DNA from 4 places in the Vibrio sp. YT-19(2023) genome. Region 1 is predicted to be linked to each of the others. Evidence: predicted binding sites of a transcription regulator. Region 1 holds the regulator's gene; each other region holds the start of a gene.
What was found. Region 1 encodes PurR, which represses purine synthesis genes. Its sites were predicted from a motif close to TNANGNAAACGTTTNCNTNA; they were not measured.
Positions count from the first base shown of each region.

Region 2: a site for PurR is predicted at 1,324-1,343, ahead of glpX (class II fructose-bisphosphatase). Genes of this name have one in related genera too.
Region 3: a site for PurR is predicted at 1,036-1,055, ahead of glyA (serine hydroxymethyltransferase). Genes of this name have one in related genera too.
Region 4: a site for PurR is predicted at 1,243-1,262, ahead of purL (phosphoribosylformylglycinamidine synthase). Genes of this name have one in related genera too.

Region 1 covers NZ_JAWOQN010000004.1:95,320-97,530, reverse strand. The annotation lists gene purR (HTH-type transcriptional repressor PurR) at 427-1,431, shown strand; cyclic di-GMP riboswitch class I at 1,719-1,808, shown strand; gene R7E78_RS04600 (TfoX/Sxy family DNA transformation protein) at 1,925-2,211, shown strand, end outside.
Region 2 covers NZ_JAWOQN010000016.1:5,901-8,111, forward strand. The annotation lists gene glpX (class II fructose-bisphosphatase) at 259-1,266, opposite strand; gene zapB (cell division protein ZapB) at 1,615-1,857, shown strand; gene rraA (ribonuclease E activity regulator RraA) at 1,993-2,211, opposite strand, start outside.
Region 3 covers NZ_JAWOQN010000007.1:23,060-25,270, reverse strand. The annotation lists gene R7E78_RS06885 (transcriptional regulator) at 1-71, opposite strand, end outside; gene R7E78_RS06880 (YitT family protein) at 162-764, opposite strand; gene glyA (serine hydroxymethyltransferase) at 1,112-2,211, shown strand, end outside.
Region 4 covers NZ_JAWOQN010000007.1:79,221-81,431, reverse strand. The annotation lists gene mltF (membrane-bound lytic murein transglycosylase MltF) at 1-1,104, opposite strand, end outside; gene purL (phosphoribosylformylglycinamidine synthase) at 1,404-2,211, shown strand, end outside.

The sequences.
Region 1 (2,211 bases):
ATGCCTGAAAGTGACCAATTGTAAGTAACTTGGGTATAATATTCGTTTGCCTTAACTTAGCGCAAAGACGCTTGGTTATTTAGCAGTCAAAATGTGACTTCAAATACACAAATCTCTTGCTGAAAACATTGCTAGTCAGTCCACATAGGGCTAAAATGTGAGCGCAAACGATTAAATATGATTTATATGTAAACCGCTGAAATATAGCGGTTTTTGTGTTTTCTTAACAGGTTGATGGCAATTTCTCATCAGATAGAAAAAAGATAAAATTCATCGACCGATGCTGCTACGTACCCTTTTGTCGCACTTGGATCAACCGCTGCCGAGACACTTAGCGCCAATTTTATATTGCTAGGTGTGAAACCATTAGAGCATCAGGTACATCCAATACGACATATTTCAGTAGCTCGATACAGGACACCATTTATGGCCACGATAAAAGACGTTGCTCGCTTAGCCGGCGTTTCCACTACGACAGTTTCGCACGTTATCAATAAAACGCGTTTCGTTGCAGAAGCAACGCAAGAAAAAGTAATGAAAGCCGTTGACGAGCTGAATTACGCGCCAAGTGCCGTTGCACGCAGCCTAAAATGCAACTCAACTCGTACGATTGGCATGTTAGTAACTCAATCAACTAACCTATTTTTCTCAGAAGTGATTGATGGCGTTGAGAGCTACTGTTACCGCCAAGGCTATACTCTGATTTTATGTAACACAGGCGGGATTTACGAAAAACAACGCGATTACATTCGTATGCTGGCTGAAAAGCGCGTTGATGGCATCCTAGTGATGTGTTCTGACTTAACCGAAGAACTAAAAGAGATGCTTGACCGTCATGCGGACATTCCTAAAGTGGTCATGGATTGGGGCCCAGAGAGCTCACAAGCAGACAAGATCATGGATAACTCAGAAGAAGGTGGCTACATTGCAACCAAACATCTGATTGACAATGGTCATACGGATATCGCTTGTCTAAGCGGTCATTTTGAAAAGCTTGCTTGCCAAGAGCGCATTGCAGGTTTCCGTCGCGCAATGAGCGAAGCGAACCTAGCTGTAAATGAAGACTGGATCCTTGAAGGTAACTTTGAATGTGATACGGCCGTATTAGTTGCAGATAAAATTACCGCAATGGACAAGCGCCCGACGGCGGTATTCTGTTTTAACGACACAATGGCTCTCGGCCTAATGAGCCGCTTGCAACAAAACGGGATCAAAATTCCTGAAGATATTTCAGTGATCGGCTACGACAACATCGAGCTTGCAGAATACTTCTCTCCACCGCTAACGACTATCCACCAACCTAAACGTCGTGTTGGTAAAAATGCATTCGAAATTCTACTTGAGCGTATCAAAGATAAAGAACACGAAAAACGAATTTTCGAAATGCAACCTGAGCTTGTAATTCGAAATACTGTGAAAAAAATGAACTAAATTTCACTGTATTTAACCGTGTTAAATAAGCGCTCTACAGGGGCGCTTATTTTTTTGGAAAAATTAAGCATTCTCTAATACTTCACACCACTCTAATAACAATTGACTAACGTTAACTCCCTGTTTTATATAAATGTAATATATATTAAGAACTCCTTTTCAAAGGCCAATTTGCACCTTTCCATATGCAAAATAGAGCATTCAATCTATCATTTTTATTGAACCGAAATCACACTTTTAACGCTAAACCGTGATGTTAATTCAATATAAGAAGTATGCTCATTGTGTCACGCACAGGGCAAACCATTCGAAAGAGTGGGACGCAAAGCCTCCGGCCTGAACCATATTACGATATGGAAGGTAGCGGGGTTACCGATGGCAAGTGTGTAAGCAATGACTTTACTCTGTAATGACATTGTTTTTACGCATGTTTGCTACTCTCTCGGACCTGACTTTTGGTGGCGTAATATTAATTACACCGAGATAACAAAACATGGATAAACCGATACTCAAAGACTCTATGAAGCTATTTGAGGCACTTGGTAATATCAAGTCGCGCTCAATGTTTGGTGGCTTCGGACTATTCGCTGATGAAACAATGTTTGCACTAGTGGTAAACAATCAGCTTCATATCAGAGCAGACCAAAAAACTTCATCTGACTTCGAGAAACAAGGGCTAAAGCCTTACGTTTATAAAAAACGTGGCTTTCCAGTCGTTACAAAGTACTACGCTATTTCCAGCGATTTATGGGAATCAAGCGAACGCTTAATCGAAGTAGC
Region 2 (2,211 bases), on a different contig from region 1:
AACAGCGAGGGACGAGGTGGTTCAGAATCTACTGTCCGGCTGTGCAGTGGCTAAGGTGAGCGGTAAAGAATCGGAGTTTGCTGTTACCAGATTCTTAGTCTCTCTGGAACTCGCTAGAATGACGAGTTCTTTCGATTTAGAGCTTATTAAAGTCACCGTCATTCTGAACAACGAGGAACGAGGTGATTCAGAATCTACTGTCCGGCTGTGCGGAAAGAAAGGCTCAAACTCAGATTGAGCTAGAGCCTCGAGAAATGCTTAAAGAATAATATCGCGTACTTCTGGATCTTTACGATCTAGGTAGTGAGTCGACTTAATGCGACGAATAGTACGGCATCGACCGCGCACGAGCAGCGTTTCTGTGGTCGCTATATTGCCTTGACGAGAGATACCTTCTAGCAAGTCACCTTTAGTAATGCCTGTTGCTGAAAATACCACATTGTCGCTACGAGCCATGTCTTCCATTTTGAGGACAACATTCGCTTTTACGCCCATTTCATCGCAGCGTTTTAGTTCATCTGCACCGTAAATGCGGTTTTCTTCAGTATCGCCTTTTACCTCATGACGAGGAAGCAGGCGACCGTGCATGTCACCGTCTAGCGCTCGAATTACCGCTGCTGATACAACCCCTTCTGGCGCACCGCCAATACAGTACATCATGTCCACTTCACTGTCTGGCATACAAGTTAGAATAGAGGCAGCGACATCACCATCAGGCACCGCAAAAACACGTACGCCCATTGCTTGCATTTCTGCAATAACGTCATCGTGGCGAGGTTTCGCAAGGGTAATAACGACTAGGGTATCAAGTGGCTTGTTCAGGGCTTTTGCTACGTTCTCTAGGTTTTCTTTTAACGGCTTTTCTAAGTCAATTACGCCTTTTGCACCAGGGCCAACAACCAGTTTTTCCATGTACATATCTGGCGCTTTAAGAAAGCTGCCTTTCTCACCTGCGGCAAGTACGGCTAGTGCGTTCGATTGTCCCATTGCCGTCATACGCGTCCCTTCAATCGGGTCGACAGCGATATCCACTTCATCACCACCAATACCCACTTGCTCACCAATGTACAGCATTGGCGCATCATCGATTTCACCTTCACCAATGACAATTTCACCACTGATATCTGTTTTGTTCAGTAGCGTGCGCATAACTTCAACAGCTGCGCCATCGGCTGCGTTTTTATCGCCACGGCCAAGCCATTTGTAACCAGCCAGAGCTGCACCTTCAGTCACACGGGAAAATGCCATTGCTAAATCGCGTTTCATGATGTCTCCAAGTAAGCAAGAGGGAAGAAGAATTTGCGCGGCGATTCTATCACAAGGTCGAGTAAACGTTTGCCTTTTTGCGAGGCTTTTACTTTATCTAACTTGAATTTGATCAATACTTAGGGCGATTTTCAGCGTAGCGGGACGCAAAATCCTTGCTCAAAAATGCTTCGGCGACAAGAAAAGTCAGCGTTTAGTGAGATTGCGCTGATTTTTTGACCGAATGATGCAAAATATCGAATATAGTGAGTGTTTCTCATCGCGACGCTGAGTAGAATGAACCTTATATAGGTTAGGTGTGCATCAATCTCGCACATCGTCCCAACGGAATAACATAGGTAGGCCAAGATGTCTTTTGAAGTACTAGAACAACTAGAATCTAAAATTCAAACTGCAGTTGACACAATCACTCTTCTTCAGATGGAAGTCGAAGAGCTGAAAGAAGATAAAGCTAAACTTGCGGAAGAAGCGAACGAGCTTCGCTCTCAACGTGAAGAGCTAGAGCAAAAAGCACAACAAGCACAGCAAGAGCACGCACAATGGCAAGAGCGCATTCGTGCACTACTTGGCAAAATGGACGAAGTGGAATAATTCAGCTTCTTCATTCCAAATTAAAAACACCCGCGCTAAGCGGGTGTTTGTGTTTTAGGGAAGTAGAAAATGTTAAGACAAGGCTAGGCGCTGATAGCTAAGAGAAGACCCTATAACTTATACACCTAAGACTCGCTATGCTTCTTCATCCAACTCTAAATCAATATTCAATGGTTCAGGCGACAGGATAATTCCGGTGCTATCAGCATAAATATAATCTTCAGGTAAGAAGCTGACGCCGCCAAAGTTGACTGGTACATCTAATTCGCCAATACCCTGGCTGGTCGCTCCAACAGGAATAGAGGCGAGGGCTTGAATGCCTAAGTTCATATCTTCAAGTTCATCTACTTCGCG
Region 3 (2,211 bases), on a different contig from region 1:
GGGTTATAGATCAGCTCTCCAATCGCAATACAACTGTGAGTCTGTTTAGCTTGTTGCAGAAAGTCGCGCATACCGTACCGATCTATTTGGAAATCGCGAAGTATTATATAGCGATTGGAGCGCGAAATCTTATAAATCGCGCTTCAATCATTATCAAAAATTTATGAACCGTAGGTCACGGAATAGCGGTGCGGTTTGTGGTTCATCGCTAACACGACATTGAGTGCAAACGCCCCCAAAATTGAAAGGCCAATCACTTCTGGTGTGACAAAGAAGAATGAAGCAAACAGGATACATGCATCGATTGCCATTTGGCTTTTGCCAACTGAAATGCCAAATTTGTCTTGGATAAACAAACACAGCACGTTAAAGCCACCTAAGCTGGAGCGATGTCTGAATAGGATCAGCATACCGAGCCCCATTAAAAGCCCGCCTGCGACGGCGCAATAAACTTCATTTACCGATTCGAGCGAGATTAGCAAATAAAGATGATCGGCAAAGATAGAAACCAACGCGCCAGAAATGGCACTATTAATGGCGAAATGACGGCCGAAGCGTTTCCATGCTAGTAAGTAAAAAGGACTGTTTGCTAAAAAGTACAGCACACCAAAGGTAAAAGGTGTAAATTGGCTAATAAGCAGAGCCAATCCAGTCGTGCCTCCCGTTAGAAGGTTCGCGGATTGGAGAAAGAAAACGCCTTGAGCTACTAAAAAGGTACCCGTGAGAATCGCTATCCAGTCTTCTTTTAATGAGTGTTTTTCCATCAATGTTGCAGTCATTAGTGATAAATAAGGCGTGCATAGTAGTAAAAAGATGATCTTTTCGGTAGCTAGAGGGTAAAATTTACGGTAAACCTATGTAATTGCTGTTTTACAGGGTGTAAAGCACAAATTTGACAGGCAATAGATTGTCGTTATGCGATTGCAATGCTGGCATGATAAACATTGCTTGTCATCATGAAAAAACTGCATGAGAAAAATTGTAAATTTCTCTTTATGACCTAAATCAAATTATGTAGAATGCGCGCCATTAGGGTGACGAAAACGTTTGCGTCGGGTCATTCAACAGTTTTTTTGCAACTTTCAGTACTAATCTGAGTCAGGAGATACAGATGCTTAAGCGTGATATGAACATCGCAGATTACGATGCGGAACTGTTCGCAGCTATCCAGGAAGAAACTCTTCGCCAGGAAGAACACATTGAACTTATCGCTTCTGAAAACTACACAAGCCCACGTGTAATGGAAGCGCAAGGTTCTCAGCTAACGAACAAATACGCTGAAGGCTACCCAGGTAAGCGTTACTACGGCGGTTGTGAGTACGTAGATAAAGCTGAAGCACTAGCAATTGAGCGTGCATGCCAACTATTTGGTTGTGAGTACGCTAACGTACAGCCTCACTCAGGTTCTCAAGCAAACAGCGCAGTTTACATGGCGCTTCTTAACCCTGGCGATACAGTTTTAGGCATGAGCCTAGCGCACGGTGGTCACCTAACTCACGGTTCACCAGTAAACTTCTCGGGTAAGCACTACAACGTTATCCCTTACGGTATCGATGAAGCTGGTCAAATCAACTACGACGAGATGGAACAGCTAGCACTTGAACACAAACCTAAGATGATCATCGGTGGTTTCTCTGCTTACTCGCAAATCGTTGATTGGAAACGCATGCGTGAAATTGCTGACAAAGCAGGTGCTTACTTATTTGTTGATATGGCGCACGTAGCTGGTCTTATCGCTGCCGGTGAATACCCAACACCAGTACCGCATGCTCATGTGGTAACAACAACGACGCACAAAACACTAGCAGGTCCTCGCGGTGGTCTTATCTTGTCAAATGCTGGCGAAGATATGTACAAGAAATTGAACTCAGCAGTGTTCCCTGGTGGTCAAGGTGGCCCTCTAATGCACGTTATCGCTGGTAAAGCAGTAGCGTTCAAAGAAGCGATGGAGCCAGAGTTCAAAGCTTATCAAGCTCGCGTAGTGAAAAACGCAAAAGCAATGGTTGGTCAGTTCCAAGAGCGTGGCTACAAAATCGTATCTAACGGTACAGAAAACCACTTGTTCCTTGTTGACCTAATCGACAAAGATATCACTGGTAAAGACGCAGACGCGGCACTAGGTGCAGCAAACATCACTGTAAACAAGAACTCAGTACCAAATGACCCACGCAGCCCATTCGTAACGTCTGGTATTCGTGTAGGTACGCCAGC
Region 4 (2,211 bases), on a different contig from region 1:
AACAGATTGCTCAGGGTCTAAACGGTTTGTTACCCCGACGCTTTTCGCTGTTGGCAGAGTCAGCATCATCATCCCCCTAACACCTGTTGGCGATTTTGCTGTTGGTTTCCAGTGTGACTCTTGATAAGCCAATGCTGCAATTAAGCGCCAGTCGAACTCTTCGCTGTATTTTTGGAATAAAGGTGCCCATTTAGGCAATTTGTCATCCAGAGCTCGAATGAATGCGCGAGTATCAACGTAGTCAAATGCTTCAATATGACCAATGTACTTTTCTTCGAGGGTGGACAGTTCTCCTGATTGTTTGATGTTACCGAAAAACTCTATCAGCATCGCATACAAACTTTCGTCTTCAGAACGTCGAGTAAACCAAGATACTGGTTGATCTTCTGTAAGTTCGAACGCGAGCGCAAGATCGGGGTAAAGGCGTTGAGCAAGGGAAAGTTCCACCGAATCAGTCACAGTAAAACGTAACTCACCCGTCGATACGTATTTGAGTAAGTCTCTCGTGTCAGCATCACCAACAATTTCAAACTGAAGTTCTGGATACTGCTTCTTTAACGCTGTTAGGGTCGGAACATATTGCGATTGTTCAACGATCTTTAATGTTTGAGCGCCTGCATTTGTATCTTCGTCGGACTCGTCGTCTTTCGAGGCTTGGTATTCAATGAGTTGTTCGATATCACGTGGTCGAAGTTGCCCTTTTTTGTATACCACTTGTTGGCTTACATAATAATAGGCAGGGCCTGGTCTAAATCGTTTGACTGCTTGTGACGTTTGATTTAAACCCGTAGCGATGATATCGATATCTCCTTTCTTAAGAGCAGGAAAAAGCTCAGCCTGGCGAAAGGCTGGTTTAATCTCGAGTTTGACGCCGAGCTGTTCCGCAAACTGACGCGCCAATTCGTAATCCAACCCTGCGGGACCATCGGGACCTATGTAGTAGGAAAGCTGATTGTTTAGCGTGCCAACACGAAGCACACCACGTTCTTGAATTTTTTCAAATTCACTTTTGGGCTCCGACTCAATCTGGCAAGCTGAGAGCAAAAGAACAGAAACTAAAATTAGAGCACTGCGCTTGAGGCGGTTGAAGTGACTTATTTGCATTAATAGGTACATCTTGGAAAATTTCTATTTGCCTTTATATCAAAGCGAGCTCATGGGGCAAAGTGAATCACACACTTATAACGTGACATTGTGTGTTTTATCGACATTTTAGTTGTAATTCAAATTTGACAAAAAAAATGACGCAAACGGTTGCTTTTGGTGTTACATCACAAAAACAATTACTATATAATGCGCTCGCAATGACGAGGTGGAATCGGCATAGGTTCGACAGGGCTTATTTTAAGTGTCTGAATTTATTCCAATATCACCTTAATCAATTGCATAAGAGACCTAAGCACATGAGAATTTTGCGTGGCTCCCCAGCTCTTTCAGAGTTTCGTGTTAATAAACTACTGGAACTTTGTCGTGAACAAGATCTGCCTGTAACTGGCATTTATGCCGAGTTTATGCACTTTGCCGATCTAAAGTCAGACCTTGATGACCAAGAGTTAGAAAAACTTGAAAAGTTACTAACTTACGGCCCAACCATCGAAGAGCATGAGCCTGAAGGTCTTCTACTTCTTGTCACGCCTCGTCCTGGCACTATCTCGCCTTGGTCTTCTAAATCTACCGATATCGCTGTTAACTGTGGTCTGGATAAAGTGAAACGTCTAGAGCGTGGTACGGCTTATTATGTCGAGTCTTCAGTTGTTCTATCAGAAGCTCAAGCTGACGCTGTTAAAGCGTTAATTCACGACCGCATGATGGAAACAGTATTCACAGAATTTGAAGCCGCATCAGCATTATTTACTGTTGCAGAGCCTAAGCCTGTCGCACATGTTGATATCTTAGCTGGCGGTCGTCTTGCGCTTGAAGAGGCAAACGTTTCCCTTGGCTTGGCACTCGCAGAAGATGAAATTGATTACTTGGTCGAGAACTTTACTAAGCTTGGGCGTAACCCAAACGACATTGAATTGATGATGTTTGCTCAGGCGAACTCAGAGCATTGTCGCCACAAAATTTTTAACGCAGATTGGACTATCGACGGGGTAGATCAACCTAAGTCTTTGTTCAAAATGATCAAAAACACTTTTGAAACGACACCTGACTATGTACTGTCTGCATACAAAGACAACGCAGCCGTTATGACAGGTTCTAAAGCGGGGC